4 regions of the Sphingobium sp. BYY-5 genome follow, and region 2 is predicted to be linked to each of the others. Evidence: predicted binding sites of a transcription regulator. Region 2 holds the regulator's gene; each other region holds the start of a gene.
What was found. Region 2 encodes LexA, which represses DNA repair genes until DNA is damaged. Its sites were predicted from a motif close to GTTCCNCNCTTGTTCT; they were not measured.
Positions count from the first base shown of each region.

Region 1: radA (DNA repair protein RadA) is a predicted target of LexA. The motif match lies at 1,134-1,149, and genes of this name have one in related genera.
Region 3: uvrA (excinuclease ABC subunit UvrA) is a predicted target of LexA. The motif match lies at 1,102-1,117, and genes of this name have one in related genera.
Region 4: MOK15_RS12385 (MmcB family DNA repair protein) is a predicted target of LexA. The motif match lies at 1,207-1,222, and genes of this name have one in related genera.

Region 1 covers NZ_JALEBH010000001.1:343,169-345,368, forward strand. Annotated here, with positions in the region: gene MOK15_RS01700 (hypothetical protein) at 1-685, opposite strand, end outside; gene MOK15_RS01705 (hypothetical protein) at 682-1,038, opposite strand; gene radA (DNA repair protein RadA) at 1,164-2,200, shown strand, end outside.
Region 2 covers NZ_JALEBH010000001.1:1,157,896-1,160,095, forward strand. Annotated here, with positions in the region: gene glp (gephyrin-like molybdotransferase Glp) at 1-538, shown strand, start outside; gene MOK15_RS05495 (hypothetical protein) at 586-741, opposite strand; gene lexA (transcriptional repressor LexA) at 893-1,576, shown strand; gene MOK15_RS05505 (ComEC/Rec2 family competence protein) at 1,573-2,200, opposite strand, start outside.
Region 3 covers NZ_JALEBH010000001.1:253,019-255,218, forward strand. Annotated here, with positions in the region: gene uvrA (excinuclease ABC subunit UvrA) at 1-1,057, opposite strand, end outside; gene MOK15_RS01280 (aminoglycoside phosphotransferase family protein) at 1,208-2,038, shown strand.
Region 4 covers NZ_JALEBH010000001.1:2,573,785-2,575,984, forward strand. Annotated here, with positions in the region: gene MOK15_RS12375 (DUF1491 family protein) at 1-298, shown strand, start outside; gene MOK15_RS12380 (cell wall hydrolase) at 476-1,129, shown strand; gene MOK15_RS12385 (MmcB family DNA repair protein) at 1,235-1,729, shown strand; gene MOK15_RS12390 (hypothetical protein) at 1,839-2,200, shown strand, end outside.

The DNA of each region.
Region 1 (2,200 bases), 810 kb from region 2:
ACAGGGCATCGCGTTTGTCATCGCTCTTGGCAAGTCGACCGAACTTGGTGGCGATCTCATAATAATCCTTCGCCTTGGCGCTCACATTTCCTTCCAGGGTCTTGGTCAGTCCGGAAAGACGGTTGACCTCTGCCTGCCTGGTCTGGAAATCGTTTGTCAGGGTAGCGGTTGTCCGCCCGCCCAACTCCGTGGTGATGCCGGCCAATCTGACCTGGTCGTCCGCTGTCGCGGCTGCGGCCAACCCGTTGATCCGGTCGCGTTCCCTGGCCTTGTCCAGTATCTTCTGGGTATCTTCCTGCGCCTGCTGCGCATTGGCCTGGGCCAGGATATGTTCCTGCATGGCGCGTTCGGCGCCCTGCTTGTCCTTGTAGGCGCGATCGACCGGATCGTTGCTGGTCTCGTCTTTGTTGTCGACCTTGTTGGTCCCGAAGATGAGGGCCAGGTCCGTTCTGCACGGCTGATTGCGGGCGCAGGGCCGGGCGACCGCCACCGGGACATAGGCGGCATCCAGCGACTTCATGCCGAAGGAAAATTCGGTGCCGGGCGTGTCGGCCGTGGCGGCGGCCAGTTGCAGGCCCACCTGCAATTTCGATGAATAGACCAAAGGCGCCTGCGGCAATTGGGCGCAGCCGCCCAGAGCCAGCGCCAACACCGAAGCGTACAGATGTTTTTGAACGATGCTCACTGCTTTTCTCCCCCCAGACATAAGTCAGTTCCGTTGAAGCCGCCCGCCTCCAGCGCCTGCACCAGCCGTTCCACATCGGCCGCTTTCGGCTGGAACAGGATGATCGTGCAGCGCTGAGAATCCTGCACATAGGCGGCGGTTTCGGCGGCATAGCCCAGCGTCGTCCCCTGGCTTTGCGCCACGACCCCCAGGCCTGCCGATCGGACCAGCAGCATGGATTGCGCATTTGCTGGTTTCACGCGCACGATTCCCGGCACGATTCGCGTTTGCGGGTCCGCGCCTTCTATGCGAACGATCGTGCAGCCGCTGGACAGGCAACATGCCGCCAGCAGCAGATTGGTGCGCCACCCCATCGTCTTCCCCACCCAGGCGAATCAGAACCTATCGCAATTGCACGCCGATGCGTAATCGTAATCCTATCGGAACTGGAGAAGATCGCCGCTATTGTGTTCCGTATATGTTCTGATATGCCTCAACCATGGCCAAGGCAAAGCGTAAATTCGTCTGTCAGCAATGCGGCACCGTCTCCAGCCGGTGGCAGGGGCAATGCGATGATTGCGGCGAATGGAACAGCATCGTCGAGGAAGCGGCCGAGACCGTCTTTTCCGCGCGCCACGACCTGCAGAATGGCGGCCGTGCAATCACGCTGGTCAGCCTCGACAGCGAAGTGGCGTTGCCCCCGCGCACCAGCACCGGTATCGCTGAGTTCGACCGCGCGCTGGGCGGCGGCATCGTCACGGGGTCGGCGACGCTGATCGGCGGCGATCCGGGCATCGGCAAGTCGACTTTGCTGCTCCAGGCGGCGGCGCGCATTGCCGCGCGCGGGCTGTCGGTCGCCTATATCAGTGGTGAGGAGGCGGCCGATCAGGTTCGCTTACGCGCGCAACGGCTGGGGCTGGGCAATGCGCCGGTGCAGCTTGCCAGCGCCACCTCCGTCCGCGACATCCTCACCACCCTGAGCGAAGGGCCGCCGCCCGCCTTGCTCGTCATCGATTCGATCCAGACAATGCACAGCGACCTGATCGAAGGGGCGCCGGGCACGGTCAGCCAAGTGCGCGCTGCGTCCCAGGAACTCATCAAATTCGCCAAGCAGCGCGGCACCGCGCTCATCCTGGTCGGCCATGTCACCAAGGACGGTAGTATCGCCGGTCCCCGCGTACTGGAGCATATGGTCGATACGGTGCTGGCGTTCGAGGGCGAGCGCAGCCACCAATATCGCATCCTGCGCGCGGTCAAGAACCGCTTCGGCGGCACCGATGAGATCGGCGTCTTCGCCATGGTGGCCGAAGGGCTGGAGGAAGTCGCCAACCCGTCCGCCCTGTTCCTGACCAACCGGGATGAGACGGTGACGGGCGCGACGGTCTTTCCCGCGCTGGAAGGCACGCGGCCCGTGCTGGTCGAAATTCAGGCGCTGGTCGTGCGTCTTTCCAGCGGCGCGACGCCCCGGCGCGCGGTGGTCGGCTGGGACAGCGGGCGGCTCGCCATGATCCTCGCCGTGCTGGAGGCGCGCTGCGG
Region 2 (2,200 bases):
CGACCTCGGCATTGTCCCCGACGATCTCGACGCCATGGTCACCGCGCTGAAGCGCGCCGCCGAAGCCGATATCATCGTTTCCACCGGCGGCGCATCGGTCGGCGATCATGATCTAGTCCGCCCCGCCTTTGCCAAGGCAGGCGGTTCGCTCGATTTTTGGAAGATCGGAATGCGCCCCGGCAAACCGTTGATGGCCGGACGCCTGGGCGACTCGCTGTTCCTTGGCCTGCCGGGCAATCCGGTATCGGCCTTTGTCACCGGCACCTTGTTCCTGCTGCCGCTTGTGCGCCATATCTGCGGTGCGGCCGATCCGCTGCCGCCGATGGGCGAAGCGCTGCTCGCTTCCCCCCTGCCCGCCACCGGCGAGCGGGACGATTATCTCCGTGCCTGGCGCAGCCCGGACGGCGTCGTCTCCGTCACCTCGCAGGACAGCGCCGCCACCGCCGCCATGGCCATGGCCGACTGCCTCATCCTGCGGCCCGCCGGATCGCCCGCCGCCCAACCAGGTGAACGAGTCGCTATACTGCCCATCCCATGAAAAAGGGGCCGTCGCGCGGCCCCTTTTCCGGTGATATATCTGGACAATCAGCGTTGCTGCTTGTTGCCCGGCGCCTGATCCTGACGACGTTCATCGCCCATCTGGCCCTGCCGGTTCTCCTGCTGCTGCTGACGGTCGCGCTGACCGCCGCTACCCTGCTGATCCCGACGCTGGTGCTTGTCCTGATCCTTCTGGTTAGGCATTGTGACTCTCCTATAGCCCTTTTGCGGAGGGCGAAGGCAGAACCCCTGGTTGCAGCGCCTGTTCCTCCGAATGCGACCAGCCGTTCAACGCTTGACTAATCCCGATGTGTTTCCTATGCGTTCTTCATACGTTCCACGGAGGACCGCAGCGATGTTGACGCCCAAACAGCAGGAATTGCTGAGCTTCATTCAAACTCGGCTGGAGGAGGGCGGCGTGTCGCCCTCGTTCGAGGAGATGAAGGACGCGCTCGACCTGCGTTCCAAATCCGGCATCCATCGCCTTATCAACGCGCTGGAAGAGCGCGGCTTCATCCGCCGTCTGCCCAACCGCGCCCGCGCGCTGGAAGTGCTGAAACTGCCCGACGCCATGCATCGCGCGACCGCGCCGGTCATCGCGCCCCAGCCCAGGTCCGCACCCACTCCGCCGTCCATTCTGCCCGTCGCAGCCAATGACGTGATCGAAATCCCGCTGCACGGCCGCATCGCCGCCGGCGTCCCGATCGAGGCGATGGAGGGGCAGACCATGCTCTCCGTCCCTGCCGCCCTGCTCGGCGCGGGCGATCATTATGCGCTGGAAGTGTCAGGCGACTCGATGGTCGAGGCTGGCATACTCGACGGCGACTTTGCCCTGATCCAGCGCACCGAAGTCGCACGCGAAGGCCAGATCATCGTCGCGCTGATCGACGAAGCGGAAGCCACGCTCAAATATTTCCGCCGCGAAGGCAGCAAGGTCCGGCTCGACCCGGCCAACGCCGCCTATGAACCGCAAATCTACGATCCCCGCCAGATCCGCATCCAGGGTAAATTGGCCGGTCTGCTGCGCCGTTATAATTAAGATTTCGGTCTTCCCGGACGCACGATCCAGGGATGCCCGTCACCCGGCCGGTGGACGGTGTGAACTTCGCCATTTTTCAGGGTGATAGACAGGCCGCCGGTGCGCATCAGCAACCGGCGGTCGATCTTCATCCAGCGCGGACGGCACCAGCGCGGCAGACCGCGATCGCTGACGACGATATCCGCCGCCGCACAATCCCGCGCAAAATCCTGCCGGGCGATCAGCACGTCGCTGCGGGTGAAGAGCAGTCGCCAGTTGCGGCCTTGCCCGTCCTTCAGCCTGACGGCGCAAAGGTCCGGCGAACATCGCGCCTCCGGCAACGCCGAAATGGCCTCCAGCGCCCCGTCATAGCCCGCGCTTTCGGACAGGACGTCACGAACATAGTCGCCCGCCCGATCCCGGAGAATCGCCATCCCCTTCCCGGCCCGCACCGCCACATGCCGCCCGTCGCCGGTGATGAAAATGTCGGGCGGCGACGCGGCAAAGGTCGCGACGATACCGATTACTACCGGCACAAGCCCAACCCAACGCACACCCGTTCGCCATAACAGGCACCAGAGCAATCCAATGATCGTCATGCCGAACAATGCCATGCCCATGGTCGGCGCAAGCAATGTCGCCATC
Region 3 (2,200 bases), 900 kb from region 2:
GGACGATGGCGCCCTTTTTCAGGGAAAGGGCTTCGTTGGGGACGACCAGTTCGGGGTCGAATAGCTGCTTTTCGCCCAGGCCGTCGCAGGCCGGGCAGGCGCCCATCGGCGCGTTGAAGGAGAAGAGGCGCGGCTCGATCTCCGCGATGGTGAAGCCGCTGACCGGGCAGGCGAATTTTTCGGAGAAGACGATGCGGTTGGCGGGGACCGCGCTACCTTTCATTCCCGTTCGCCCTGAGCCTGTCGAAGGGCCGTTCTTTTCCTCTGAAGAGAAGGACTGGGCTTCGACAAGCTCAGCCCGAACGGAGGAGGGGGCGGCGCCAAGGTCCGCCAAGGTCCCGTCCGCCAGATCCACAAAGGCCAGACCGTCCGCCAGTTTCAGCGCCTGTTCGAAGCTGTCGGCTAGGCGCGTGCCCATGTCGGGGGCGACGGCGAGGCGGTCGACCACGACTTCGATGTCATGCTTGTACTTCTTGTCGAGGGCGGGGGCGTCCTCGATCAGATACATTTCGCCGTCGATGCGGACGCGGGTGTAGCCTGCCTTCTGCCATTCGGCGAGTTCCTTGCGATATTCGCCCTTGCGGCCGCGCACCACTGGGGCGAGCAGGTAGAAGCGGGTGTCTTCGGGCAGGAGCATCACGCGGTCGACCATCTGGCTGACGGTCTGCGCACTGATGGGCAGGCCGGTGACGGGCGAATAGGGGATGCCGACGCGCGCCCACAGGAGCCGCATATAGTCGTATATCTCCGTCACGGTCGCGACGGTGGAGCGCGGGTTGCGGCTGGTCGTCTTCTGTTCGATGCTGATCGCGGGCGACAGGCCCTCGATATGCTCGACGTCAGGCTTCTGCATCATCTCAAGGAACTGACGCGCATAGGCGGAGAGCGACTCCACATAGCGGCGCTGCCCTTCGGCATAGATGGTGTCGAAGGCGAGGGACGATTTGCCCGACCCGGACAGGCCGGTGATGACGATCAGACTGTCGCGCGGCAGGTCGACATCGACGCCCTTGAGGTTGTGTTCGCGCGCACCGCGGACGGAAATGTGGGTCAACATGCGGAAAACCTCTGCGGCGGGAAGGGGAGGAGACTCATTGTTTCGTTCTTTATTTGTTCGGAGGGTGCGGGGCAAGCGGCTTGAAGGAGATTCCGCCGCAAAGCCGGGAAGAGGCTGGCCAAGCCGGAGCGGGTCGGGCAGAGGCGGGCGATGACGTTGCCTGATCCTTCCACCTTCATCGCCGCCGGCGCGAGCGCGGAGGTTTACCGGATGGATGGCGGGCGCGTGCTCAAGCTGTTTCACGCCGATGTCGATCCCGGCATCGTCACGCGCGAATATGAGATTGCGCGCGTGGTTCAGGCGATGGGCCTGCCGGCGCCCCGCGTCTTTGGCCTGGAAGCGGTGGCCGGGCGGCAGGGCATCGTCTATGCGGAAGTGCGTGGTCCCAACCTGCTGGCCTATATCGCGCGCCGTCCGCAGCGGGCGCGTTGGGCGCTGGAGCAGATGGCCCGGTTGCAGCAGCAGCTTCAGCAATGCCGGGTGCCCGCGCTGCGCAGCCGCAAGGCGATATTGATGCAGGATATAGAGTTCGCGCCGATAAGCGATGCACTGCGCGCGGCGGCGATCGAGCGGCTGGTGCAGCTTCATGAAGGCTATGGGTTGACGCATGGCGACCTGCACCTGGGCAATCTGATCGTGACCGAAGAGGCGACGGGGGCGAGGGTGAGCGTGATCGACTGGTCGCGGGCGGCGCGCGGCATGATCGCGGCCGATGTGGTGCGGACGGAGATGGTGATGCGCTTCGGGCTTGGGCGCGGCGAGGATGTCGGGCGCGTGGAGGCGGCGGTGCGGGATGCGGCCTGCGCCTGGTATGAGCGGCGCTATCGGGCGTTGTCCGGGCTGGACCCCGAAGCACTGGCGGCCTGGCGTCCGCTGGTGGCGCTCGCCTGGATGCGGCAGCGCGCGCCGGTGCGCGAGGCGGCCTTCGCCGCCTATCTGGCCGAAGCGCTGCGCGTCGCGGGATTGCCCCCGGTCGATTGATGTCGTTGGTCGGCGGTCGTGGGTGGTTGGTCGCCCGGCCATGCCGCCCGGCGTCCGGCGAAGGCCGATCATCGAACTGCCCGTCACCGGCCCCGTCATGTCGCTATGATGGTGGGCGTTAAGGGACGGTTCACCGCCTGTGGCGCCGTTTCTGTCCAGAGA
Region 4 (2,200 bases), 1.4 Mb from region 2:
GCTGCGACGCCGTGTCGCGGCGGCGGGCGGCTTTGCCACGGTGCTGGCCAAGGGCGATGAGATCAGCGGTGTCATCCTGGTACAAACACTTGAAAAAGGTCAGGAAACGGGCCTGTTTGAACGTGTGCCGAACCTTGCGGGCGGCTATGCGTTGATGCGTTGCGGCCCCTCCCCCGCAGAGGGAGCGGAGGCGTTTGCGCAATATATGGTACGCCGGCGCAGGGCGGACCCCGATCTGTGGTTGATCGAACTTGATGTCCCGGAAGCGGAACGCTTCGCCGCTGAAACAATCTGCTGATCGTTGACACATCGTCATGAGCCGTGCAGAGGCGCGCGACGCCAACGCGCAGGTTGCCGAATTCGCCCATTGGGGGGCGGGCGCGGTAAACACGCAGACGGGGGGCGGCCGGTCGTCGCGAAGAATATGCGTTAAATGACGACGCCCAGGCCAAGAACCGCATGTTTTTGAGCTAAGATGAGTTTTCGTTTGAAAGCTGCGATCCTCGCAGCCTTTGTTTTGTCCACCGCCGCTGCGGTGACTGCTTCCGATATGTCGATCGCCGGTGAATCCATCACCTCGATTGCTTCCCTGCCCCAGACGGCCCAGGTCGGCGCACAGCCCGCCGTCGTCTTTGCCGCGCCGCGCGAAGTCGCGCAGCCGCTGGCTTCGGCTCCGAAGGCCGATAACAGCTTTTCCACCGATTCCGATTATCAGGCGAACAGCCTCGCTGCTCTGGTCGACGCCCAAGGCGAACCCGAAAAGCTGGATGGCGACATGAAGTGCCTGGCCGGAGCGGTCTATTTCGAATCCAAGGGCGAAAGCCTGGAAGGCCAGTTGGCCGTCGCGCGTGTCGTCATCAACCGCGTCAAGTCGGGCCGCTTCGCCAACAGCCTGTGCGGCGTCGTCTACCAGCCGAGCCAGTTCAGTTTCGTGCGCCGCCATTCGATGCCGCCGATCCCTGAGAACAGCGATAGCTGGCGGGAGGCGGTCGCTATCGCCCAGATCGCCATGGACGATAGCTGGGACAGCCGGGCCGAAGGCGCGCTCTTCTTCCACGCCCGTCGCGTGTCGCCGGCCTGGGGCAAGACCAAGTTAGCGTCGATCGACAATCATATCTTCTATCGCTGAGATAGAAGCCGCGCCGAAACGGCGTGGGAACGAAAAATATGGGGCCGGTTCGGAAATCCGAATCGGCCTTTTCATTTGTTCCTATAATGTTCTAGGATCACGGGCATGAGTACCGCCCCCGACGACGTCTGTTCCCCCCTGACTGATGGCACCGCGCTCGCGGTGGCGCGGGGAACGCTGCGCCTCTTTTTCCGCCATGACATGAGCGGCATGTTGGAAGTGCCGCTGCCCAATGGCCGGCGCGCCGATATCATGGCGATCGACAGTGCCGGACGGCTTACCATCGTCGAGATCAAGTGTAGCCGCGCGGATTTGTTGGGCGACATGAAATGGCCCGACTATTTCGACTATTGCGACCGCTTCTTCTGGGCGGTGCCGTCGGGGTTCGATCTCAGCCCGTTCGAGAGCGAGGCATTGTGGCCGACGCGCACGGGGTTGATCGTTGCCGACCAATATGACGCCGAACTGGTCCGCCCCGCGCCGGTCGAGCCGCTGGCGGCCGCACGTCGCAAGGCGGAGACGCTGCGCTTTGCCCGCCGCGCCGCCCGGCGGCTGACCGCGCTGGCGGACCCAGATCATGCGGCGGAATTGGGGTGGTAGGAACGAAGCCTGTGCGGATCGATCCTGTCACATGGCCCAAAGCCTGTTTCTTCAGGAACGAAACAGTGCGACAATGGAGAGCGGCAGTCGACGGGTAGGGGGAACGGCGATGGATTTCATGCAAATGCGGACGGATTTCATCGTGCGCCGCAAGGGATCTCTGGCCCTGCCGATGACGGGCATCATCGTCTATTCGATCGCCGCGCTGCTCAGCCTGGTCATTCCCCGCGAAGGCCATAACCTCACATTGGCACTGTGTTTCTGGGCGATCTTGCCAGTTGGCCTTGCGATCGGTCGGATAAGGGGGGAGGAGATGGGGTCCCCGCCGGAAAACCCGCTTTTCAAGCTATCGGCCATGGCAAGGATCATGGCGCTGTCGACCTGGGCTATTCACATCCCCGTGTGGATCTATGCACCTGCGCTGTTTCCGATCAGCGTCGGCATCGGATTTGCCCTGCACTGGGTCATCTT